One region of the Faecalibacterium sp. Marseille-Q4164 genome, then DNA from elsewhere that is predicted to be linked to it. Evidence: a T-box and tRNA genes for the amino acid it is inferred to sense, from the RefSeq annotation. Region 1 holds a T-box; the other holds one or more tRNA genes.
The links. The T-box of region 1 lies ahead of tyrS (tyrosine--tRNA ligase). A T-box ahead of a tRNA ligase gene usually reads a tRNA of that ligase, here a tRNA-Tyr.
Positions count from the first base shown of each region.

Region 2: it encodes a tRNA-Tyr, which carries the amino acid that the T-box ahead of tyrS (tyrosine--tRNA ligase) is inferred to sense. The anticodon was not compared.

Region 1 is NZ_JAFREJ010000001.1:407,167-418,654, reverse strand. It holds gene J3352_RS02010 (TIGR04086 family membrane protein) at 1-90, opposite strand, end outside; gene yajC (preprotein translocase subunit YajC) at 156-476, opposite strand; gene tgt (tRNA guanosine(34) transglycosylase Tgt) at 560-1,705, opposite strand; gene queA (tRNA preQ1(34) S-adenosylmethionine ribosyltransferase-isomerase QueA) at 1,849-2,877, opposite strand; gene asd (aspartate-semialdehyde dehydrogenase) at 3,030-4,112, shown strand; gene dapA (4-hydroxy-tetrahydrodipicolinate synthase) at 4,154-5,047, shown strand; gene dapB (4-hydroxy-tetrahydrodipicolinate reductase) at 5,126-5,884, shown strand; gene J3352_RS01975 (CapA family protein) at 5,931-7,223, shown strand; gene J3352_RS01970 (ACT domain-containing protein) at 7,260-7,727, shown strand; gene tyrS (tyrosine--tRNA ligase) at 7,824-9,041, opposite strand; T-box leader at 9,108-9,360, opposite strand; gene recN (DNA repair protein RecN) at 9,395-11,071, opposite strand; gene J3352_RS01955 (arginine repressor) at 11,090-11,488, opposite strand, start outside.
Region 2 is NZ_JAFREJ010000007.1:9,648-21,135, forward strand. It holds gene J3352_RS08265 (helix-turn-helix transcriptional regulator) at 129-335, opposite strand; gene J3352_RS08270 (DUF2975 domain-containing protein) at 346-825, opposite strand; gene J3352_RS08275 (plasmid recombination protein) at 965-2,230, shown strand; gene J3352_RS08280 (hypothetical protein) at 2,248-2,424, shown strand; gene J3352_RS08285 (hypothetical protein) at 2,528-3,109, opposite strand; gene J3352_RS08290 (ATP/GTP-binding protein) at 3,106-4,479, opposite strand; gene J3352_RS08295 (DUF6061 family protein) at 4,552-4,803, opposite strand; tRNA gene J3352_RS08300 (tRNA-Tyr) at 4,956-5,041, opposite strand; tRNA gene J3352_RS08305 (tRNA-Thr) at 5,227-5,301, opposite strand; gene glmS (glutamine--fructose-6-phosphate transaminase (isomerizing)) at 5,368-7,188, opposite strand; gene J3352_RS08315 (hypothetical protein) at 7,659-8,210, opposite strand; gene J3352_RS08320 (DUF5685 family protein) at 8,207-9,076, opposite strand; gene J3352_RS08325 (class I SAM-dependent RNA methyltransferase) at 9,095-10,294, opposite strand; gene J3352_RS08330 (S1 RNA-binding domain-containing protein) at 10,381-10,932, opposite strand; gene J3352_RS08335 (septum formation initiator family protein) at 11,006-11,311, opposite strand; gene J3352_RS08340 (hypothetical protein) at 11,357-11,488, opposite strand, start outside.

The DNA.
Region 1 (11,488 bases):
CAGCCCGGCCATGCAGGCGGCGGTGAATATCCCACCAATGCCGAATGCAGCCAGTGCTTCCAGGATGGGTAACTTCTTCTGTTCCAACATAAAAACCCGCCTCCCTGCACTACTGTATGCAGAGGGGCGGGTAAAAAAGACCTTGCTTTTAGAGATTACTTCTTTGCGTTGGCAGGAGCATTGTCCATGTTCAGCTTCTCAACAGAGCTGATCGCATTCTTGGTGAAGCGGATCTTCACACGGTCAGAACCGGTCTCCAGAACAAAGGTGTCATCCTTGATGGCGACCACACGGCCAACAATACCGCCGATGGTCACGACCTGATCACCGATCTCCAGAGCTGCACGCATGGCAGCATCCTTCTTCTCCTGCTTCTTCTGGGGACGATAGATCATAAAGTAGAGCAGGACCAGCATCAGAGCCAGTGTGAAGAACAGGCTGATATAGCTTTCAGTGGTAGTAGTCAGAAATTGCATGGGACAAAGTCTCCTCTCAAAATTCAGATAAACTCATTATAACCGCTTCTGCTCCCTCTTGCAAGGGAAAAGCATGAAAAAGCTCAAATTCTTGTATCCAGCAGCTTGACATAACGGTCATGGAATGCGGTAAAGGTGCCTGCATCCAACTCATCGCGGATGCGCTCCATCAGGTGGTTGTAGAACCACAGGTTGTGCATAACGGCCAGACGCATGCCCAGCAGCTCCTCTGCCTTGAACAGGTGGCGGATATAGGCACGGGAGTAGTTCCGGCAGGCCGGGCAGCCACAGGTGGGGTCAATGGGACGCTCGTCCCGCTCGTACTTTGCGTTCTTGATGTTGATAATGCCGCCCCAGGTGTTCAGGTGGCCATGGCGGGCATTGCGGCTGGGCATGACGCAGTCAAACAGATCCACGCCGCGGGAAACTGCCTCGATCATGTTGCCGGGGGTGCCGACACCCATCAGATAGCGGATTTTATCTTTGGGCATATAAGGCTCCACCTCACTGATCATCTCGTACATCACCTCAGCAGGCTCACCCACGGCCAGGCCGCCGATGGCGTAGCCGTCCAGCTCCAGCTCCGCAATCTGCTTCATGTGCTCTACACGCAGGTCAGCAAAGGTGCATCCCTGATTGATGCCGAACAGCAGCTGGTCAGGGTTGGTGGCCTTACCCTCCTGCTTCAGGCGGGCCATCTCAGCCTTGCAGCGCTTGAGCCAGCGGGTGGTGCGCTCACAGCTGGCTTTGGAGTACGCGTGCTGGGCAGGATTCTCCACACACTCATCAAAGGCCATTGCGATGGTGGAGCCCAGGTTTGCCTGGATCTGCATACTCTCCTCAGGGCCCATAAAGATGCGGTGGCCGTCCAGATGAGAGGCAAAGGTCACGCCTTCCTCCGTGATCTTACGCAGCTTGGACAGGCTGAACACCTGGAATCCGCCGCTGTCGGTCAGGATGGGGCCGTTCCAGCGGGTAAACTTGTGCAGGCCGCCCATATCGGCTACCAGCTGATCACCGGGGCGCAGATGCAGGTGGTAGGTGTTGCAGAGCATCACCTGGGTGCCGATCTGCTGCAGATCCTGCGCGGACAGGCCACCCTTGATGGCACCGGCGGTGGCAACATTTTGGAAAGCCGGGGTCTGCACCGTGCCGTGTACGGTCTTGAACTCGCCCCGCCGGGCGTTGTGCTCCTGCTTGAGCAGCTTAAAAGTGGTCAAAGAAGGCATAAGTTTTTTCCTTTCTGTGTACGGAAAACAGCCGTACAGCCTTGTGCCGCCGGGCAGGCGGCAGGTTCAGAAGTGGTGGATACCGAGCTGCCGAAACGGTTCCGGCAGTGTTTTGGGCTTTTGGGAGAGCGGGTGCTGAGGGATCACAGGATCAGCATCGCATCGCCGAAGGAAAAGAAGCGGTACTTTTCCTCTACGGCAACTTTATAGGCAGCCATGGTCTTTTCGTAGCCGTAGAGGGCAGAGACCAGCATGATGAGGGTGCTTTCCGGCAGGTGGAAGTTGGTGATCAGGCCATCGATGCAGTTGAACTTGACACCCGGGTAGAGAAAAATAGAGGTATTGCCGCTGCAGGCCTTGATCTCGCCATATTTTGCGGCGGCGGCTTCCAGCGTGCGGCAGCTGGTGGTGCCAACGGCGATCACGCGGTGCCCAGCGGCCTTGGTTTCCTGGATGCGCTGAGCAGTCTCCTCGCTGATGGAATACCACTCACTGTGCATCTTGTGATCCGAGATCTCGTCCTCCTGCACGGGGCGGAAGGTTCCCAGACCCACATGCAGGGTAACCTCGGCAATGCCGACACCCTTGGAACGGATGGTATCCATCAGCTCCGGGGTGAAGTGCAGGCCTGCCGTGGGTGCAGCAGCGCTGCCCAGCTCCTTGGCATAGACCGTCTGATACTGGCTCTGATCTTCCAACTGCTTGGTGATGTAGGGTGGCAATGGCATCTTGCCAAATTCATCCAGTTTTTCATAAAGGGTCTCGGTGTCATAATAGAATGTAACAAACTTGTTGCCATCCTCCAGCGTTTCGTCCACCACAGCGGTCAGGGTGCCGTCACCAAAACTAACCTTGGTACCGGGCTGCATCCGCTTGCCGGGCTTTGCCAGGCACTCCCACTGATCTCCCTTGACCTGCCGCAGAAGCAGCAGCTCGCACACAGCACCGGTAGGCTGCTTGACACCCACGATGCGAGCGGGCAGCACCTTGGAGTTGTTGACCACCAGCAGGTCACCCGGCTCAAGATATTCCGGCAGATCGCGGAAAATCCGGTGCTGGATGCTGTCGTCCTTCTGGCTCAGAACCATGAGCCGGGCCGAGTCTCTGGGGTCTGCAGGCTCCTGTGCAATGAGTTCTTTGGGTAAATCGTACCAAAAATCTTTTTTTAACATCTTTGCATTTGCCTTTCCGATGATTGACACGAGTGCCGTATCAATGTTATCATAAAATCTGTATAAACAGTATCTATTATATTGCAAGGTCGGCTGGTTTGCAAGCCGTGTTCGATGTAAATTTGCTTTTATTGAAAGGAAAGGTGCTGGAAATGGAAAAACAGTATAAAGTTGGTATCGTTGGCGCAACGGGCATGGTGGGGCAGCGTTTTGTGACCCTGCTTGAGAATCATCCCTGGTTCAAGCTGACCACGCTGGCCGCGTCCGGCCGCAGCGCAGGCAAGACCTATGAGGAGGCCGTTGGCAGCCGCTGGGCAATGACTACCCCGATGCCCGAGAGCGTCAAGAAGATGGTCGTGCTGGATGCCGCCAAGGTGGAAGAGGTCGCTTCTCAGGTCGATTTCATCTTCTGCGCAGTCAATATGCCCAAGGCCGAGATCAAGGCACTGGAAGAGGCTTACGCAAAGGCCGAGTGCCCTGTGGTCTCCAACAACAGCGCAAACCGCTTTACCCCGGATGTGCCCATGGTCGTGCCTGAGATCAACGCGGACCACATTGAGATCATCCCTGCCCAGCGCAAGCGTCTGGGTACCAAGCGCGGCTTCATTGCGGTCAAGTCCAACTGCAGCCTGCAGAGCTATGTGCCTGCCCTGCATCCTCTGATGAAGGAGTTTGGTGTCAACAAGGCTCTGGTCTGCACCTATCAGGCCATTTCCGGTGCAGGCAAGACCTTTGACCGGATGCCCGAGATCGTAGATAACGTCATCCCCTACATCGGCGGTGAGGAAGAGAAGAGCGAGCGCGAGCCGCTGAAGCTGTGGGGCCACATCGAGGGCGATCAGATCGTCAACGCCGAGAAGCCCACGATCACTGCGCAGTGCTTCCGTGTCCCCGTTTCTGACGGCCACACCGCTGCCGTATTTGTAAGCTTTGACAAAAAGCCCACCCAGGAGCAGATGCTCGAGGCCTGGGCTAACTTCCGCGGCCCTGCACAGGAGCTGAACCTGCCCAGTGCACCCAAGCAGTTCCTGCACTACTTCACTGAGCCCGATCGTCCTCAGCCCAAGCTGGATCGCAACACAGAGAACGGCATGGCTGTCTGCATCGGCCGCCTGCGCGAGGACACCCTGTTTGACTACAAGTTCGCCTGCATGAGCCACAACACCCTGCGCGGCGCTGCCGGCGGTGCCGTGCTGCTGGCTGAGCTGCTGGCAGCAAAGGGCTATTTTGACTGAACAACACATTCCTGACGGAGCGTACAAAGGAGTTTTATACTATGAAGAATCCTGTCTTTACCGGCGCGGCGGTGGCGATCATCACCCCCATGTACGAAGATGGCAGCATCAACTTTGATGAGCTGGGCCGCATCATTGAAGATCAGATTGCACGGGGCACCGATGCTATTGTGATCTGCGGAACTACCGGCGAATGCTCTACCATGACCGATGAGGAGCAGCTGGCCGCCATCAAGTTTACGGTCGAGACGGTCAATCACCGGGTGCCTGTTATTGCGGGTGCTGGTTCCAATGATACCGATCACGGCTGTGCACTGGCAGCAAAGTCTGCTGCCTGCGGTGCCGATGCCCTGCTGCTTGTGACCCCCTATTACAACAAGACCACGCAGGCAGGTCTGGTGGCCCACTTTACCGCTATGGCCGAGGCGGGCGGCATCCCTGTTATCCTGTATAATGTGCCTTCCCGTACCGGCCTGAACATCACCCCCGAGACAGCGCTGGAGCTGAGCCGGAATCCGCTCATCAACGGCATCAAGGAGGCCTCCGGCAACATCTCTCAGGTGGCCAAGATCGCTCAGCTGTGCGGTGACGAGCTGAACATCTACTCTGGCAACGATGATCAGGTGGTTCCCCTGCTGTCTCTGGGCGGTAAGGGTGTCATCAGTGTGGTCTCCAATGTCAAGCCTGAGCTGGTGCACAACTGCTGCAAGGCATGGTTTGAGGGCGACACCAAAACTGCCTGCAAGCTGCAGCTGGAGATCCTGCCCTTGGCGGATGCACTCTTCTGCGAAGTAAATCCCATCCCTGTCAAGTACGCCATGAATGTGCTGGGCTGGGAGGCCGGTTCCTGCCGTCTGCCGCTGGTCGAGCCCAGTGATGCCCACAAGGAGAAGATCGAGCAGGCACTGGAGGCCGAAGGTTTGATTCGGGAATAAACGAAACAACGCACAATGCCCGGTGGAATTGGTTCCTCCCGGGCATTTGCCGTTACAACAGAAAACGAGGAAACAAAAATGACGGATATTATCATTCAGGGCATTGGCGGCCGGATGGGTCACGCCCTCTGCGAGATGATTGCAAACCGGAGTGACTGCCGCGTGGTCGCCGGGATCGACCAGCAGGACGGTGAACAGAACGGCATCCCCGTATACGACAGTCTGGAAAAGCTGGACGGCAAGGGCGATGTCATCATTGATTTCAGCGCTCCTGCTGCTGTGGAAAAGGCACTGACCTATTGCGAAGCACACAAGATGCCCATCGTGGTCTGCACCACTGGCCTTTCCGAAGAGCTGCAGCTGAAGGTGGTGCAGCTGTCCCGCATTGTGCCCGTGTTCAAGAGCGCCAACATGTCCATCGGCATCAACCTGCTGTCGGAGCTGTGCAAGCGTGCATCGGCCATTCTGGGTGCAGACTATGATGTGGAGATCGTGGAGCAGCACCACCACAACAAGCTGGATGCCCCCAGCGGCACTGCCCTGATGCTGGCCGATGCCATCAACGAAGAGAACAACGGCGCATATCATTATGTTTACGACCGTTCCTCTGTGCGCCAGAAGCGCGACCCGAAGGAAATCGGCATCAGCTCTGTGCGCGGAGGCAGCATCGTGGGCGACCACGAGGTGCTGTTCTGCGGTCCGGACGAGGTCATCACTCTCAAGCATACTGCATATTCCCGCAGTGTTTTTGCAAATGGCGCAATAAATGCTGCTGTCTATCTTGCAAAAAAGGAGCCGGGCCTGTACAATATGGGTAACATGATCGCAGAGCTGTAAGGTCTCTGCGTCTTCCACCATTTTGAGCGGCAGGAGGGCTGACGGAATGGAGCAGGCAAGACACGCTGCATCCACGAAACGACATTCGCGGCACGAACTGCAGAACCGGCGAAAACGAAAACCCGTTTTTCTGAGGATGATGGGAGTGCTGCTGGTGGCTGGTGCGGCATTGGCCTGCTTTGGCTTCTGGCGCTTCCAGACTCCCGGCATCGTGCTTGGCCCCTTTGAGGACGAGCCTTCGACCGCTGAAAGCGTTCCCCCGCCCGAACCGGAACCGCAGCCTGTTACAACCACACTGCGTTTTTCGGCCACCGGGGACAATCTGATCCATGCTCCCATCTATAAACAAGCAGCCCGCCGGGCAGCGGAAGGCCAGCGTTATAATTTTGACTACTGCTACGAGCACCTGCTGGATTTTTATGCCGCGCAGGATGTAAACTGGATCAACCAGGAAACGCTCTGCAGCAAGGAACTGGAGCCTTCCACCTATCCCTGCTTTTCTACCCCCGGTGAATGCGCAGAGGCTCTTTACCGGGCAGGCATCCGGGTATTCAGTCTTTCCAACAATCACACCTACGATAAAGGTGCCAAAGGTATCACAGCAACGCTGCGGTTCTGGGACGAGATGCCGGAAGATGTGGTCACGACCGGCCTGTGGTACGGAGAGAGCGATTATGGCACCATCCCCCTGCAGACGGTGAACGGTGTGACGATCGCCTACCTCTCCTACACCGACCACACCAATGGCATCCCGCAGAGCAGTGCAATGACGGCCAATGTCATCTACACCAGCCAGCGGGACGTGATGGAACAGCAGGTGCGCAGGGCGCGTGAGCTGGCCGATTTTGTGGTGGTGGGAGTTCACTGGGGCGTGGAGGATAGCCACAAGATCACCCAGACCCAGCGGGACCTCGCCCAGCAGCTTTCCGACTGGGGTGCGGATGTTATTCTGGGCACGCACCCTCATGTGGTGCAGGATGCCGAGTGGAAGATCTCTGTGGATGGCCGCCAGACCTTTGTAGCCTATTCCCTGGGAAATTTCCTCAGCACCCAGAGCAAACCGGATCAGCTCATCGGTGCCATCCTGACACTGGAGCTGAACAAGACGACGGACCCGGATGGCAGCGTTTACTGCGTTGTCGCTTCCCCGCAATTACATCCCACCGTGACCCACTATGATGCCGGTAAATCCAACGTCCGCACCTACCTCTTCCAGGAATATACGCCGGAGCTGGCGCAGGCGCACGGTGTCCGGGCCGCCTACCCCAGCTTTGGGATAGAGTACATCCAGAACGTATTACAGACCAACATCAACAGCGCGTTTTTGGCGCTCGCCTGAATTTGCAGCCCTTTGGGGCAGATTGGAGTGTTCATTATGTATGGTGTTTCCAAAATCAACATTGAGCCCAGCCTGATGATGATCAGTGTGCAGGATGTGGAGTTCAAGGGCAACAGCCTGGCCCGCTACCTGCAGATCTTTGCCGATACCGGCGTTGTGGTGGATATGATCAGTCAGAGCGCCCCTCACGGTACCAACATTGATTTCAGCTTTACCGCATCTGCCAGTGATCTGACACTGGTGATGAAGGCCATTTCTGCCGCCAATCTCGACAAGGATGCCAAGGCTTCCCCGCTGATCAGCGTTGGTTACTCCAAGCTGAACCTCTTCGGTGAGGACATGGTCACCAGCTGCGGTGTAGCTGCCCGGGCCCTGAACGCACTGGCCATGGCTGACATCGAGGTTCTGCTCATCACCACCAGCGATCTGGATATTTCTCTGCTGGTGCGTAGTGAGAACGAGGACTCCGCTTACGATGTGCTGAAGAAGGCCTTTGGGCTGTAAGTGCCCTTCTCTATAAACATTACACAAACGTAAAAAGCCCGGCGGCATCCAAAATCGGATGCCGCCGGGCTTTTATCATACGCTGGTTCTAAAAGATTACAGAGTCACTTTGTGGTAGATCTTCTTGCCCTTCTTGATGACGATACCGTTCTTCAGCTGATCAGCGGTAAAGCTGACAGTGGGAGCGCCCACCTTTTCACCATCCACCAGGACACCGCCCTGCACAACCAGGCGGCGGGCCTCGCCGTTGGAAGCGGCCAGACCGGCCTTGACCATGAGAGTCAGAATGCCGATGGAGCCATCGGTCAGATCCGCTTCGGTCAGCTGAGTGGAGGGCATGTGCTCAGTGTCGGCAGCACCGCTGAATAGGGCACGGGCAGCGTTCTGGGCCTTCTCAGCCTCTTCCTCGCCGTGCACCATTTTGGTCAGCTCGTAGGCCAGGATCTCCTTGGCCTCGTTCAGACGCTGATCCTTCCAGGTGCTCATCTCATCAATCTGCTCCAGCGGAAGGAAGGTCAGCATCCGGATGCACTTCATCACATCAGCATCGCCGACATTGCGCCAGTACTGGTAGAACTCAAAGGGACTGGTCTTGTTGGGGTCGAGCCAGACCGCATTGCCTGCAGTCTTGCCCATCTTCTTGCCCTGAGAATCAGTCAGCAGAGTAATGGTCATCGCGTAGGCATCCTTGCCCAGCTTGCGGCGGATCAGCTCAGTGCCGCCCAGCATGTTGCTCCACTGGTCATCGCCGCCGAACTGCATATTGCAGCCGTAGTGCTGGAACATGTAGTAGAAGTCGTAGCTCTGCATGATCATGTAGTTGAACTCAAGGAAGGACAGGCCCTTCTCCATGCGCTGCTCATAACACTTGGCGCGGAGCATGTTGTTGACGGAGAAGCAGGCACCCACATCACGCAGCAGCTCAACATAATTCAGGTTCAGCAGCCAGTCGGCATTGTTCAGCATCAGAGCCTTGCCCTCAGAAAAATCGATGAACTTCTCCATCTGCTTCTTGAAGCAGGCTGCATTGTGAGCAATATCCTCCTTGGTCAGCATTTTGCGCATATCGGTACGGCCAGAGGGGTCACCGATCATGGTGGTGCCGCCGCCGATCAGGGCAATGGGCTTATTGCCAGCCATCTGCAAGCGCTTCATCAGGGTCAGGGCCATAAAATGGCCTGCAGTCAGGCTGTCTGCAGTGCAGTCAAAGCCAATATAGAAAGTGGCCTTGCCGTTGTTGATGAGGTCAATGATCTCATTGTCGGTGATCTGGGCTACCAGACCGCGAGCCTGCAGTTCTTCGTAAAGGGTCATGGGATTATCCTCCTGTTTTATCGGGCAGAGGACAAAAGAAAACGCCCCCTGCCAAAAATGAATTTGGCAGAGGGCGAGAAAATCGCGGTACCACCTCTGTTTGCCGCCCCCTCACGGAAACGGCCTCACGAGTGCGCCCCACAGAGATGGGATACACTCCTGCGTTTGTAACGCTCGCACGCGGCACAGCCTACTAGCCAAAGCATTCAGCCTGCAACTCCGGGAGGTATTTCCCCTGTTGTTCTGCACACCCCTTGCACCAACCGGGGTCTCTCTGGGCAGACACTAACAAGGTACTTGTTCCCTTCAACGTCTTTCAACAAAAATCAGTTTAGCACAAATCAGCAGGGTTGTCAATCACCGGTTTCATGCTCGGCCAGCCCCAGCATCTCTCTGGCATTGGCACGGGAAAGCTCCGTGACATGGTCACCAGAAATGATATGCGCCAGTGCGTCCACTCTTCCCTCGGTATCCAGCGGGTGGATCTCGGTATAGGTTCGCTCATTCGTGATATTCTTCTGGATAAGCAGATGGCAGTCGGCCAGTGCAGCGATCTGCGCTGTGTGGGTGATGCAGAGGATCTGGTGATCTTTTGCGCTCTGTTTGAGCACCTCACCGATGCGGCTGGCCGCCTTGCCGGATACGCCGCTGTCGATCTCATCGTAGATGACCGTAGGCACTGCGTCCTTATCGGCCATGGCATTTTTGATTGCCAGCGTGATACGGCTCAGTTCACCGCCGGAAGCGATTTTTGCCAGCGGCTTGGGATCCTCACCGGGGTTTGTGGAAATATAAAACTCCACGCTGTCCTGGCCATGGCTGGCCAACGGGCCGCGGGTATGGCGCAGGGTCATGCGGACACCGGGCATGTTCAAAAAATCCAGTGTGCCGGAGATGCGCCTGTTCAATTCCTCAAAGGCTTTCAGGCGGGTCTGGGTCAGCACCTCGGCCTTATCCCGGGCAAGTACATAGAGCCGATGCTTTTCAGCCTGCAGATGCTCTGTCCGCTCCTGTGAGAATTGGATGCGGTCCAGCTCTTCCCTTGCCTGCTGTCCAAAGGCGATGATATCTTCCACAGTATCACCGTATTTTCGCTTGAGCTTGTAGATCAGATCCATCCGCTGTTCGATCTCATCCAGCTCTGCATCATTCGTCTCGTAGCCCTCCAGCCGCCCGATCAGGTCAGCAGAAAGGTCTTTTGCGGTGTAATAAAGATCCAGCAGCTGTCCGGCGGCAGCAGAAAGGCCGCTGTCCAGTTGGGCGGCTCCATCGATCGCATTGGAGGCTTCCCCCAGCAGATCAACGGCACCCGGGGCATCATCTCCGCCCGAAAGCAGCGCATAGCTCTGGGAGATGCGCTCCCGGATGGTGGAGGCATTTGCCAGCACCTTACGGCGGGCCATCAGCGTCTCCTCTTCGCCTGCGGTCAGGCTGGCATCCTCGATCTCCTGTACCTGATAACTCAGCAGATCGATCTTTCGCTGTTTTTCACCCTCATCGGTGATGATGGCATCCAGCTCCTTTTTGACCTTGATAAGCTCCCGGTAAACAGCATAATACTCCTGATACACCGCCCCGTTCTGGGCGTAGGCATCCAGGATACCCTCATGGCGGGCCGGGTTCAACAGGCCTACGGAATCGTGCTGGCCGTTGATGTTGATGAGCCCACCGCACAGTTCCCGCAGAATGGCTGCTGTGGCAGGCATTCCGTTGATGCGGCAGGTGCTCTTGCCCTCGGCAGTGATCTCACGGCTCAGGGTCAGCGCTTCTGAGCGCTCATATCCTGCCTTTTCCAGGCTGTCCAGCACTGCAGGCGGAACATCATCAAATGCCGCCCGGATGACTGCTTTTGCAGCCCCCGTGCGCACCAGATCCTTGGAGGTGCGGTTGCCCAGAATGGCATTGATGGAGTCGATCAGGATAGATTTGCCCGCACCGGTCTCGCCGGTAAGGACATTCAGGCCCTTCTCAAAATGCACGTTGGCCTTCTGGATGACTGCAACATTTTCAATTTGCAGACTGCTCAACATGTTCGTTCTCTCCTGCCTTTATTTCTGCCCGATGTAATGCCCAAGCTCGGTGCAAATGGTCTTTGCGTCCCGCTCTGAGCGGGCCACGATCAGAAAGGTATCGTCACCAGAAAGGGTGCCGACCACATTTTTCCACTTGAGTGCGTCAAACACCTCGCAGGCCGCATTGGCCATGCCAGAGTAGCACTTTACCAGCACCACATGGCCCGCAAAGTCCACCCCCAGGACAGATTCATGGAAGATGGTCTCAAACCGGGCCTGCATCTTGGGGTTAAGTGCCTCGCTGTGGCTGGAAACATAGCGGTAGCCGGTGGTGGTGGCAGCTTTGACAAGGTTCATCTCCCGGATATCGCGGGAAATGGTCGCCTGTGTGGCATCAAAACCTTCCTTGCTCAGGTACTCCAACAGAGTCTCCTG
Region 2 (11,488 bases), on a different contig from region 1:
TGCAGACCGCAGGGATGAAAGTGTCATAGTGGGTTATTACACTTCCAAAGAAGTGCATCTCCCCACCGCAAACAAGCTGTTCGCCTAAAGAAAAGCCGCATAACGGAATGTACCTGTCCCGACTCCTTCTATGTTTCATCGTATTCTAAAATGTCTCCCGGCTGACAATGAAGCTCCCGGCAAATTGCATCCAGTGTAGAAAAACGAATTGCTCTAACCTTTCCGGTCTTTAGATTTGAGAGGTTCGCCATAGAGATTCCAACACGTTCAGAAAGTTCTGTCAAGGAAATCTTTCGGTCTGCCATAATGCGGTCTAATCGTAGTATGATTGCCATTCTTATCCCCTTAAAGAACTTCGTTCAATTCCTTCTGCATCGCAACAGCTTCTTTCAACAACTCAGCCATGATAATCAGAAGTACTCCAGGCAACAGCAATACTGAATCACAGAAGAAAAAGGTCGAACCAGACGCTTGATATCCCGGTAAAAGTGGAAATATCACAGATGCAACCGCAATAAGATAGCCTTCAAGACGAGTGCATTGAACCAGCGTTTTAGAAAAAGTTTTATCACTAAGCATCATCTTCAAAACAGAGATTCCGGCAATCGTCATTACAAGGAAATACAGTTCCTGCGATGCAATGGAAGTGACATTAAGAACCACTCCATGCCTTGCACCCAAAAGCCATTGAATAGGAAGAATCACTGCACTGAACATATGCGGAACAGTCAGTAAGAATGCCAGTCCGAGAAGTGTTTGTTTCTTTTTGAAAAACGTCTTTTTCTCGGAAGAAGTTGTATCAACCCGAAAATCATTCTTACCCATATTGCATCCCCCTTTGATTTCACATTTAGAATAGCACACGTTAAATTGAAAATCAATATATTTTTATCGTTTATCAGCAAAACCATCTGCATTATGAGTAAGAGTGTTAAACAGTACCCCTTGAAAGGAGGGATGCCCTTTGGCAAGAAATGATGGTATTGACCGCACAAGTGTCCGAAACCTCGCCGTTTCGGATAAGGCCGTTGGTAACACCCAGCAGCACAACGAGCGCGAAAAGGACAGCTATCGAAACCCCGACATTATCCCCCAGCGCACCTCATGGAACGTCCACTTCAAAAAGCCAACCGCCAGCTACACCGACCTGTTCGCCCAACTGGAAGCCGTTGGAGCCATTTCCACGCGCGGCCTGAAGCCGGATGCCACCCATTACTGCGAACTTGTCTTTGATGTCAACTCAGCCTACTTTGACAACCACGGCGGCTACGAGTTCGCCAAGCAGTTCTATGCGGATGCCTACAAAGCTGCTGTGCAAATCGTAGGCGGTGAACAGTATATCCTCTCGGCTGTCATGCATGCCGATGAGATCAACCGTGCCATGACAGAAGCATTAGGCCGGGAGGTCTACCACTACCATCTCCATGTGGTCTATGTGCCTGTGGTGGAAAAGCAGATCCTCTGGTCGAAACGCTGCAAGGACAAGGCGCTGGTCGGCACAGTCAAGGAAACCGTCATGCAGGTCAGCCGGAGTAAGAAGTGGGCATCCAAGCCCCTGCTGGACGATGCCGGAAAGCCTGTTTTGCAAAAGAACGGCAAGCCCGTGCTGAAGAAGTCGTACAGTGTCCTGCAAGACGATTTCTTCAACTATATGCGCAATGCCAGGTACACGGATGTAGAGCGCGGTGAGCGCGGCAGCACCGAAGAACACCTGACTGTCACCCAGTTCAAAGTCCAGCGGGAGCAGGAGCGACTGGACACTCTGACCGCCCAGATTGACCAGAAAGAGCAGCACCTCACCCAAACCAACAAAACCCTCTCCAAGACCGAAAAGGAACTTGCCGCTGTGCAGAAAAAGGTCACGCTCACAAAAGAAGCCCTCATTCATGCGCGCGATCTGGATTATATTGGTAAGCGCACCTTTCTCGGCAACTATTCGCTGACCGAAGAAGAGTTTTCCAAGCTGAAAAAGCAAGCCGACCACGGCTATATGATGGATGTGGAGAACCGCCGCCTGAAAGAAGAACTTTCCACCGCCAAGAAAGAGGCCGTTCGTTGGAGCAACAAGTACCACGACCTGTGGTACGACGTGAAACCCTATCTGGATGCTCTCCACCGTGCGCCCGAACTGGTGCGCGGCTTTCTGGAAAAGATTCTTGCCCCCAAGCAGGAGCACACCATGAATGTGCCGCAGCAAAACCGTAAGCGTGGGCAGGATATGGAACTTTGATTTTCGGAGGATACCATTTGAACAAAAAGAAGAAGTCAAACAAATCCGGCTACCCGGATGAAGCAATCAAGACCCTTGCGCGTTGCTTTTATCCCTCTATGGTTGAGTTTTTCAACAGTGAGGAAGGCCAGCGTGAATATGAGGAATGGCTGAAAGAGCAGGAAGCACTACAAGCCTTGCCTGTTGCCGCATAAAAACAGCAGGACGCTCCCAGTAAAGGGAACGCCCTGCTATACATATTACAATCGCTTATGGATTTGTGTAAGATACACTCCGTATAGAAAATCATACGATGCTTTAACGATTGCACCTATTCGCTCTCGCATTTTCAATGCAGGTTTTTATATACTCATCCATATTCGTGCAATTACAATTTTTTAATTTCTCGTATAATTTTTCGGCAACTGTTATGTCCAAATCACCATGACTTGTAGGAAAGATCGTGATATACTCTTTTTTCTTATTGATTGGTATACTAGCTTTCTTCATCGTTTCTTCAAGATTGGGATCATTATAAATTGGAACAATATAATCTTTTAGCCAGTGTCCATCAAACATACTTTTATCTTTGAATTTTCTCTTCTCATCTTCAGTACAGTCATCAACATCCATAACGATAAACAATTGGAAGTTTTTCAACTGATTTTTGGCATGTTCGACTTTAGGAAAGGCTCTTATAAAAGATTTATAATCCTTAAATCTTGAATCATTTAAAAGTGGCATTAAACTTGTGATTTGAATACTGCATCTTCCGTTATCTCTTGATATTATCTCCTGTGGAAGTCTTAAATTGGATTTAATATTTGAACAAATTGATTGTTCAGATAATCCATGGACAATTACCATTGATCGCTGATAAGATGGCTCCATCTTTTTCATTGGCTATCCTCCAGCGTATGACTTTTTAATTCCATAGCTTCATCAATAAGTTCTGCAAAATCCAAGTATCCAGTTTCTGGGATTCCTTGATAGCAGCCATCCAAATATTTATGTCTAACACTGTTTGCCTTCTGCGTACGGAATCTATAGTCCGAGATACAGACAATCTCTTTTTCTCCCTCAGCATCTGCCTTGAGAACATATACTTCATCGGCGGGAACTGAATCCATTAAGAGCGTATTATGCGTAGTTGCTATAAATTGCCCTTCGTCTGTTTGATCAACCGCATTTTTTAACAGGCGGAGAATATCATTCATAAGCAAGTCATGAATACCGGAATCAACTTCATCAACAAATGCTGTTAGTCCCATCGCACTTGTGAAAAAAATCGGGAAATCATCAAGAAGCTTTCTTGTTCCCGTTGACTCCAAGGAAACAGGAATCGACCGGATGCTTCCTCCACAGACTTTGTCAAAATATAACTCGTACCTATACCCATCACCTTCCTTTTTAAACTTATAGTAAGCTTTCTTTATATCAGAATAAAGCTGCGTGAAGTATTGATTTAAGATATCTTCAAAAACGTAGAGTTCCTTGTTTTGCTTTCTTCCCGGATTTTTCACATTTCCTGCATCTAATTCTTGTAAAATCCTAAAAGGAACAGCCATTCGACCCGTTTCCTGATTTCCGCCTTTATACAGGACATTTAGTCTTTTGAACATTCTTAGAACATCGTATAATTCCTTAGATATCGATTCTTTGAAAAATTTTTGATTCTTGTTTTTTTCTTCTGCATACAGAATCGACATGAATGTATGCTTTCCCCAATATTTACTTATAAGTTCCTGTAATTCTTCCTTGTATTTCAAATTAGCAAATACAGAGGGACTTAATGTTACTTTTTTAGGGGTTATACTAAAAATTCTACCCGATCTTTGCTTGACTAGATAGAATAACTCTTCCTTTATGACAGCATTTTTGGAAAAGACCATTTGATATCTTCCACTTTTATTTTTGTGGAAAAAGCCGATTTCTATTTCCATAGGATTTTCATTTCCTATAGTCCAATATTTTCCAATTAAGTCTTCCAATGAAGCAAAGCGCAATTTAAGGATTTCAGAAATAATTTTGTTTCGAAAAGCTTCGTCACCTATGCCGTTTAAATCATCGAGAACGGGCAATTTATCATCTTTTCGCATTGTTTCAAACGTTTGGGACACAAACAATGGTGCAAGCATAAGGTTCGATTTGCCTGATCCGTTTTCGCCATAGATTAGCGCAACCTTTTTAGGGATGCCATGTGCGCCTCTTAAATCCAATTGGACATCAGAGAACGACTTGAAATTTTTCAGTTTAATATACGAGATCATCGCGATGCCCTCCTTTTGTTATATTATATAACAATTTTGTTGATTAGTAAACACTAAACTCAAATTTTTCAGTTAATCTTCTAACCCATGGCTCCCGGCCACATTCTTCAAATATTTCTCCGGGTCACCATTCAAAATCAAATCGGCATAGTCCAGAGGGTCATTGTAGATAAGGTAGTCCAACTCCGCTCTCTGTGCCATAGTCACGTCCAGCGCATCATCGACCCCGGTGCAGCCGATGGAAATTTTTCTCCCATCTTGGAGAGTCAACTCCACACACCCGGTATCCATGTTAAACTTGCAGGCTCTTTCATCGTACTTCATAATCGCATCCTCCAATTCTCGTTATCGGCTTACGGTCTATGACAAGGCATCAGAGTTTTGCGCCGTCCACGGGAGCCTTCATTGTTGTACCCGAAGAAAACGAAAAATCCGAACCCTTCTCCAATCGGAAACAGGTTCGGATTTTTCTTGTTTGGTGGGCGCGGGTGGATTCGAACCACCGAAGCTGAAAAGCAGCAGATTTACAGTCTGTCCCCATTGGCCACTCGGGAACACGCCCATATCCTATTTGCAGTCATCGCTGACTGCCTGTATATTTTATCATCTGAAGTGGCATTTGTCAACTACTTTTTCCACGGATTTTCTCTTTTTCTGTCGTTCTCTATTTTCCTGCGTTTTACCGCAATAAAAGCACTTCCTATAACAGTAAAAGACCCCAAAACGTTTTCCGTTTTGAGGTCTCTTTGGAGCTGGTGACAGGAGTTGAACCTGCAACCCACTGATTACAAATCAGTTGCGCTGCCATTGCGCCACACCAGCATCGGTTACCTAAATAGTATACCACCAGCGGGCGGGTTTGGCAAGGCTTGATTTCTGATTCTACGGTTATTCCACGGTCACGCTCTTGGCGAGATTGCGGGGCTTATCTACATCACAGCCGCGCAGAACAGCCATATAGTAGGCAAACAGCTGCAGCGGAACGATGAGCTGCAGGGGCATCAGCAGGTCGTCGTAGTCATCCAGACGCACCACATAGTCGGCCACGCCATCGGGCACCACGGCATCCTGGGTGGTGAAGAGCAGGACTTTTGCGCCGCGGCTCTTGGTCTCCTTGGCGTTGGAGATGGTCTTTTCGTAGACCTGCTTCTGGGTGGCAAGGGCGATCACCGGCACGCCGTCTGTTACCAGACTGATGGTGCCATGCTTGAGCTCGCCCGCCGCATAGGCATCCGAGTGGACATAGCTGATCTCCTTCAGCTTCAGGCTGCCCTCCAGCGAGAGCGAATAGTCGAACCCGCGGCCGATGAAGAAGCAGCTCTGGGTATTGACGAAACGACTGGCCAGATACTTGATCTGCTCACAATCGGCCAGGCGGGGCTTGATGACCTCCCCGGCCCGGAGCAGCTCTGCCGTCAGGCGGCGGATCTCGGCATCAGTCTGCATTCCCCGGGCGTAAGCCAGCCGCAGGGCGAACAGGTAGAGCACGCACATCTGCACCATGTAGGCCTTGGTGGAGGCCACGGCGATCTCAGGGCCGGCATAGGTGTACATGACATAGTCCGCCGCGCGGGCAATGCTGCTGCCCACCATGTTCACAATGGCCAACACCGGCACACCCCGGCTCTTGGCCAGCTTGAGGGCTGCCAGCGTATCGCTGGTCTCGCCCGACTGGCTGATGATGATGACCAGATCCTCCGGCCGCAGGATGGGGTTCCGGTAGCGGAACTCGCTGGCAATCTCCACCTGTGCAGGCACCCGGGCCAGCGCCTCGATGGCAGCCTTGCCCACCATGCCCGCATGCATGGCCGTGCCGCAGCCCACCAGATGCACCGTGCCGATGCGGCGCAGCCGCTCATCCGTCAGCTCAGGAACGCGCAGGTCGGGCAGACCGTTCTCCACACGGGGGCTCACCGTGGCCGTGATGGCCGCAGGCTGTTCGTTGATCTCCTTCAGCATGAAGTGCGGGTAGCCGCCCTTTTCAGCGGCTTCCTGATCCCAGTTGGCGGTCAGAACTTCTCGCTCCACCGGCTCCGCGAACTCATTGTAGAAGCAGATGCCGTCGGCGTTCACCACCGCCATGTCCCCCTCTTCCAGCACGCTGTACCGGCGGGTATATTTCAGCAGCGCCGGGATATCCGACGCAATAAAGTTCTCCTCTTCGCCCCAGCCCACGATGAGCGGGCTCTCCCGCTTGACCGCGAACAGGGTATCCGGGAAATCCCGGAACAGGACAGCCAGCGCATAGCTGCCCCGCACCATAGCCAGGGCGGCACGCAGAGCCTTGAGGGGCTCCCCCTCATAGCAGCTGTCGATGAGCTTGACCAGGACCTCGGTGTCGGTCTCGCTCTCAAAGGTATAGCCCTTGGCCATGAGCCTCTCCTTCAGCACACCATAGTTTTCGATGATGCCGTTGTGGACGATGCTCACCCGGGGCGTGGAATGCGGGTGGCTGTTCACATCGCTGGGTTCCCCGTGGGTCGCCCACCGGGTATGGCCGATGCCGCAGCCGCTCCGGGCCAGAGCCTCCACCGCCAGCCGCTTGCGCAGCTCAGCCAGACGGCCCTTGCTCTTGACCACCCGGATGCCGCCCTCCAAAGCCAGGGCCACACCGGCGGAATCATAGCCGCGGTACTCCAGCTTTTCCAGACCATCCAGCAGAACATCCTGTGCATTCCGTTTTCCAACATAACCAACAATGCCACACATACAAAACACCTCCATGCCGACAGCCCGGCGCAAAAAACGCGCGCAGCACAGCTGTCAGCCTCCTGTAACAGTTTATGTTCTTGTATGGCTTTCTTTGAGGGGATCTGTTACGGTATCACTGCCGATTTTTGCCCCTCTCTGCGGCTGGTATAGCCCATGGTCAGCCGGAGAAACATCCGCCGAATTTTTCGATGATTCCTCTCCTCGTCACCCTCACGGCTGTCACCCGTGTGGCCCGGCGCTTTGTGTCAACTGGTGGTAGACATCACTCCTCTCAATTAGAATCCTCTTAGACAAAGCCCTGCTATTAAACCCCACCGTCATCCCTTCGGGATGACACCGCCCCTACTAGGGGCGGCCTTGGCAGAGCAATACAGTTTGTGTATATAGGGAAACTTTACGAAATGCCAAGGGCCCCACTATTAGGGGGGCCCTTGGCGGGCGTAAGCCCGCCTGAGGGGTTTGACCCATTATCTTTTTCCCAGCATCTTATGCAGCTTCGGCCGCCACACCAGCTGATACACCTGCAGCAGGTTGTGGAGCGCCCGGTCATACAGCAGAAAGGCAACGTTGCCCATGGCAAGGGTGGCCAGCGAGACCGCCAGCGCGGTGGTCTTCAGCTCCTGCGAAATGCTGCCCGCAGGCACCAGCAGCAGCACCAGCCCGTACATGGCCAGCACGGCACCGTTGCAGAGCAGCAGCTTGCACAGCACCCGCACCAGCGGCAGACGAATGCGCTCAAACCGGGGCTTGACCAGCGGGTAATACCCCAGCAGGAACACAAAGACCAGTGCCACCTCCTTATCCGGTACAAAGAGCAGGCTGAGCAGGCTCACCGCGCCGTAGGCTGTCAGGGCCATGGTCCTGCCGCACTCCACGCAGACCGTAGCGATAAGCAGGCTGGCCACCGCCGGGGCAATGAACATCAGCACCGGCACCACGGCCCCCAGCAGCATCAGGGCCACGCTCAGGGCAGCAGCCATGCCGCAGTAGGCCATAGCCCAGCTCTTGCGGGCCTTCACGGCAGCTCCCAGCGCACGGGCTGGTTCTCCGGGTCCAGCGGTTCCACCGCATGGCGCAGGCCCAGGATCATAATATTGTCGATCAGGCTCTTGTTCAGCTTGACATCCAGCATCCCGTAGGCGCGCACCAGATCGTTTGCCGCAGCCAGCGACTGCCGCCGGGCATTTTCCAGTGCAGCACCGGGGTCCTCGACACCATTGACCAGATACACATTGTACCGCTCGGCCCGCTTGTCATCGGCCACACGGCCCGCCTTATCCAGCAGGTAGAACACCCGCCCGATGCAGCTGCCGATATAGCGCATACTCTTGCGCTGGCTGTTCTCATCGGTGGCAAGCGTGGAGTAGAGCGCGCCGTAGATGTTGCTCATAGGCTCGGCAACCTCGGTGTAGTTCTTGGCGTTCAGGTTCATCTGAACGATCGCCTGCTCCTGCTCCTGTTCAAACAGCCGTTCCAGCGCGGGGTTCTCCTGCACGGCCTTTTCGTAGGCGCGGCGGAGCAGGATGCGGTCGATGGTGCGCTTCACCCGCTGTTTGAAGGGCAGCTCGTCACAGCGGCGGTCCTGCAGCTTATGCCAGCCCAGCAGCACCTCCACCTGCGCGGCCAGCCGGATGCCCTGGGTCTGGCACATCATCGGCCTCCAGCAGAGCGTCCAGGGCAGGCGCACCTTTTTGCAGGTCGCCTCCCGCCCGGCCAAGCTGTCTGACAGCAGTGCAAACAGAACCCCGTTGTGCTGCAGCAGACTGCACGAGTAGAGCCCGTAGGTCGTGTTCAGCTGATACTGCACGCCCCGCAGATACCATTGGTAGATATTATAATCCCGGATGGTAAGCTCCGGAAGATAAGGCCGCATCCGACCGTCCATGTCTTTTTATTCTCCTGTTTACTTTTTCTTGAACTCGACGGTACGCTTCCCGTCAAAGCCCTGCTTGGGCATCGGCTTTGCCTTGTGTTCAAACTTGGGGGCCTCGTAGTACATATACAGCTGGCAGGGGATCATACCGTTGTACATCTTGCGGCGCTTGTTGGCGCGCTTGCCGTAGTGGCTCTCAAACTCCATATCGGCAGTGATGGCGTACAGGCCCGCGCAGGGATGCTCGGCCATCTGCTGGCCCAGGGTGCGGGCCAGCTTGGCGGCACCCTCGATGGTGTTCATCCGCTCGCCGTACGGGGGATTGGTCAGAACGATGGCTTCGGGCTTTGCCGCAAAGTCAGCGACATCGGCCACCTCAAAATGGCAGCGCTTTTCCACACCGGCCAGCTTTGCGTTGGCATTGGCCAGTGCCACGGCGGCGGGGTCGATATCGTAGCCAAAGGCCTCAAAGCCCACATCCAGCTTGGACTCTGCCAGCGCTTTCTGGCGCTGCTCGGCCCAGAGGGAAGCGGGCACAAAGCTGTAACGCTCGGCGGCAAAGCGGCGCTTGAGGCCGGGGGCAATGTTCATGGCCTTCTGGGCAGCTTCGATCAGCAGAGTACCGCTGCCGCAGAAGGGATCCTCCACCAGACTGTCGCGGCGGACACGGCCCAGGTCGGCAATGGTCGCGGCCAGCGTCTCACGGATGGGGGCCTCCATGGCGTTGCGGCGGTAGCCGCGCTTGTGCAGGCCCTCGCCGGTGGTATCCAGCATGATCTCGCAGACATTCTTGCGCAGCATGAAGCGGATCTTGTACTCCGCGCCGGTCTCGGGCAGAACAGAGGTATGATGCTTGTTCATCAGGCGCTTGACCACAGCCTTTTTGATGATGCTCTGGCAGGCAGGCACGCTGGTGAGCTGGCTGTTCAGGGAAGAGCCGGTCACAGGGAAGGCGGCATCGGCGGGCAGCAGCTCTTCCCAGGGGATGCTGTACACGCCGTCAAACAGCTCATCGAAGGTGGAAGCGGGGTAGGTGTTGAGGAGCAGCATCACGCGCTCCACCGTGCGCAGGTTCAGGTTGGCGGCAGCGATCATCTCCGGCCCGCCCGCAAAGGTCAGGCGGCCATCCCCTACCCGGATGTTCTCGGCCCCGATGCGGGTCAGCTCAAATTTCGCAGTTGCCTCGCAGCCAAAGAAGCAGGGTGCGATCAGTTCAAATTTTGCAGGCATTCTGGTTCCTTTCTTATCCGTGGGCGTTGCCGCACCACCAAAAAACAGGCCCGCCCCGCTGGGGCAGGCCCGGTTCATTCTGTGAATCAGCGGCCGCGGCGGGAGCGCGGTGCATAACCGCCGCCACGGCGGTTGTTGGTCTCGTGGTCGAGGTCGGCCATCTTCTCCTCGCTCTGGCTCTTGAAGCGGCTCATCATATCCTCAAAGCTCAGGTTATCGCTCTTGGCCGGGGCCTTGGGCTGCCACACACGGGGTGCTGCATCCCTGGCAGGGCCGCGCCCACCCTCACGAGGGGGCCGTCCGCCGCCGCGGGAATTGCCGAAGTGGCCGCCCTCGCGGGGGCCGTTCTGGCGCGGGCCACCGGGCCGGGGCCCACGATCACTGCGCGGCTGACGGGGTGTCGGCGGCAGCAGCCGCTTGATGGACAGCGCGATCTTGCCGTCCGGTGCAATGTTGATGACCTGCACCTTCACAGCATCGCCGTCGTGCAGCACCGTGTTGATATCCTGCACATATTCATTGGACACCTCGGAAATGTGAACCATGCCCGATTTGCCCTCAGGCAGCGCAACAAATGCACCAAAGGGCTTTACGCCGGTCACACGGCCTTCCAGTACGTTCCCTACCTCAATTGCCAAAACTCAATACTCCTTGCTCTCTTTTTGTGGGGGCACCGGGTCTGTCCGCAGAGCTGCCCGGCGGGGTGTGCCCTCAGTTGCCGGTCACATCCACAAAGATGCGCTCGTTGGGGGCTGCGTAGTTGTAAGAATCCCGGGCGACCCACTCGGTCACATCGTCGGCATCGCCGCTGAGGATGCGCTTCATCTCCTCGTTCTGGGTCTTTTGCTGTTCGATCTGCTCGCTCAGCGTCTGCAATTCCGCACGCCGGGAACTGATGGACACCTGATTGGAGATGTAGGCCACCAGCATACTCAACAGCAGCAGAATGAAGAAAAGACGAAGGATCGTCCGCACAAACGGGCTGCGTCTGCGCTTTTTCCGGGTGGTATTTGCCATTTTTCAGCGCCTCCTGTGCTCAGCAGGCCCGAAACGCCTGTACTCTTACTTTGATACGTTAGAATTATACAACAACCGCCGTGTGCTTGGCAAGTTCTTTTTCGGTTTTTTTGCGCTTCTTTTTTGCGCGCGGCGCGCTCTGGCCTGCTCCGCCCGGTTTTTGCGGGCTGCTGCCAG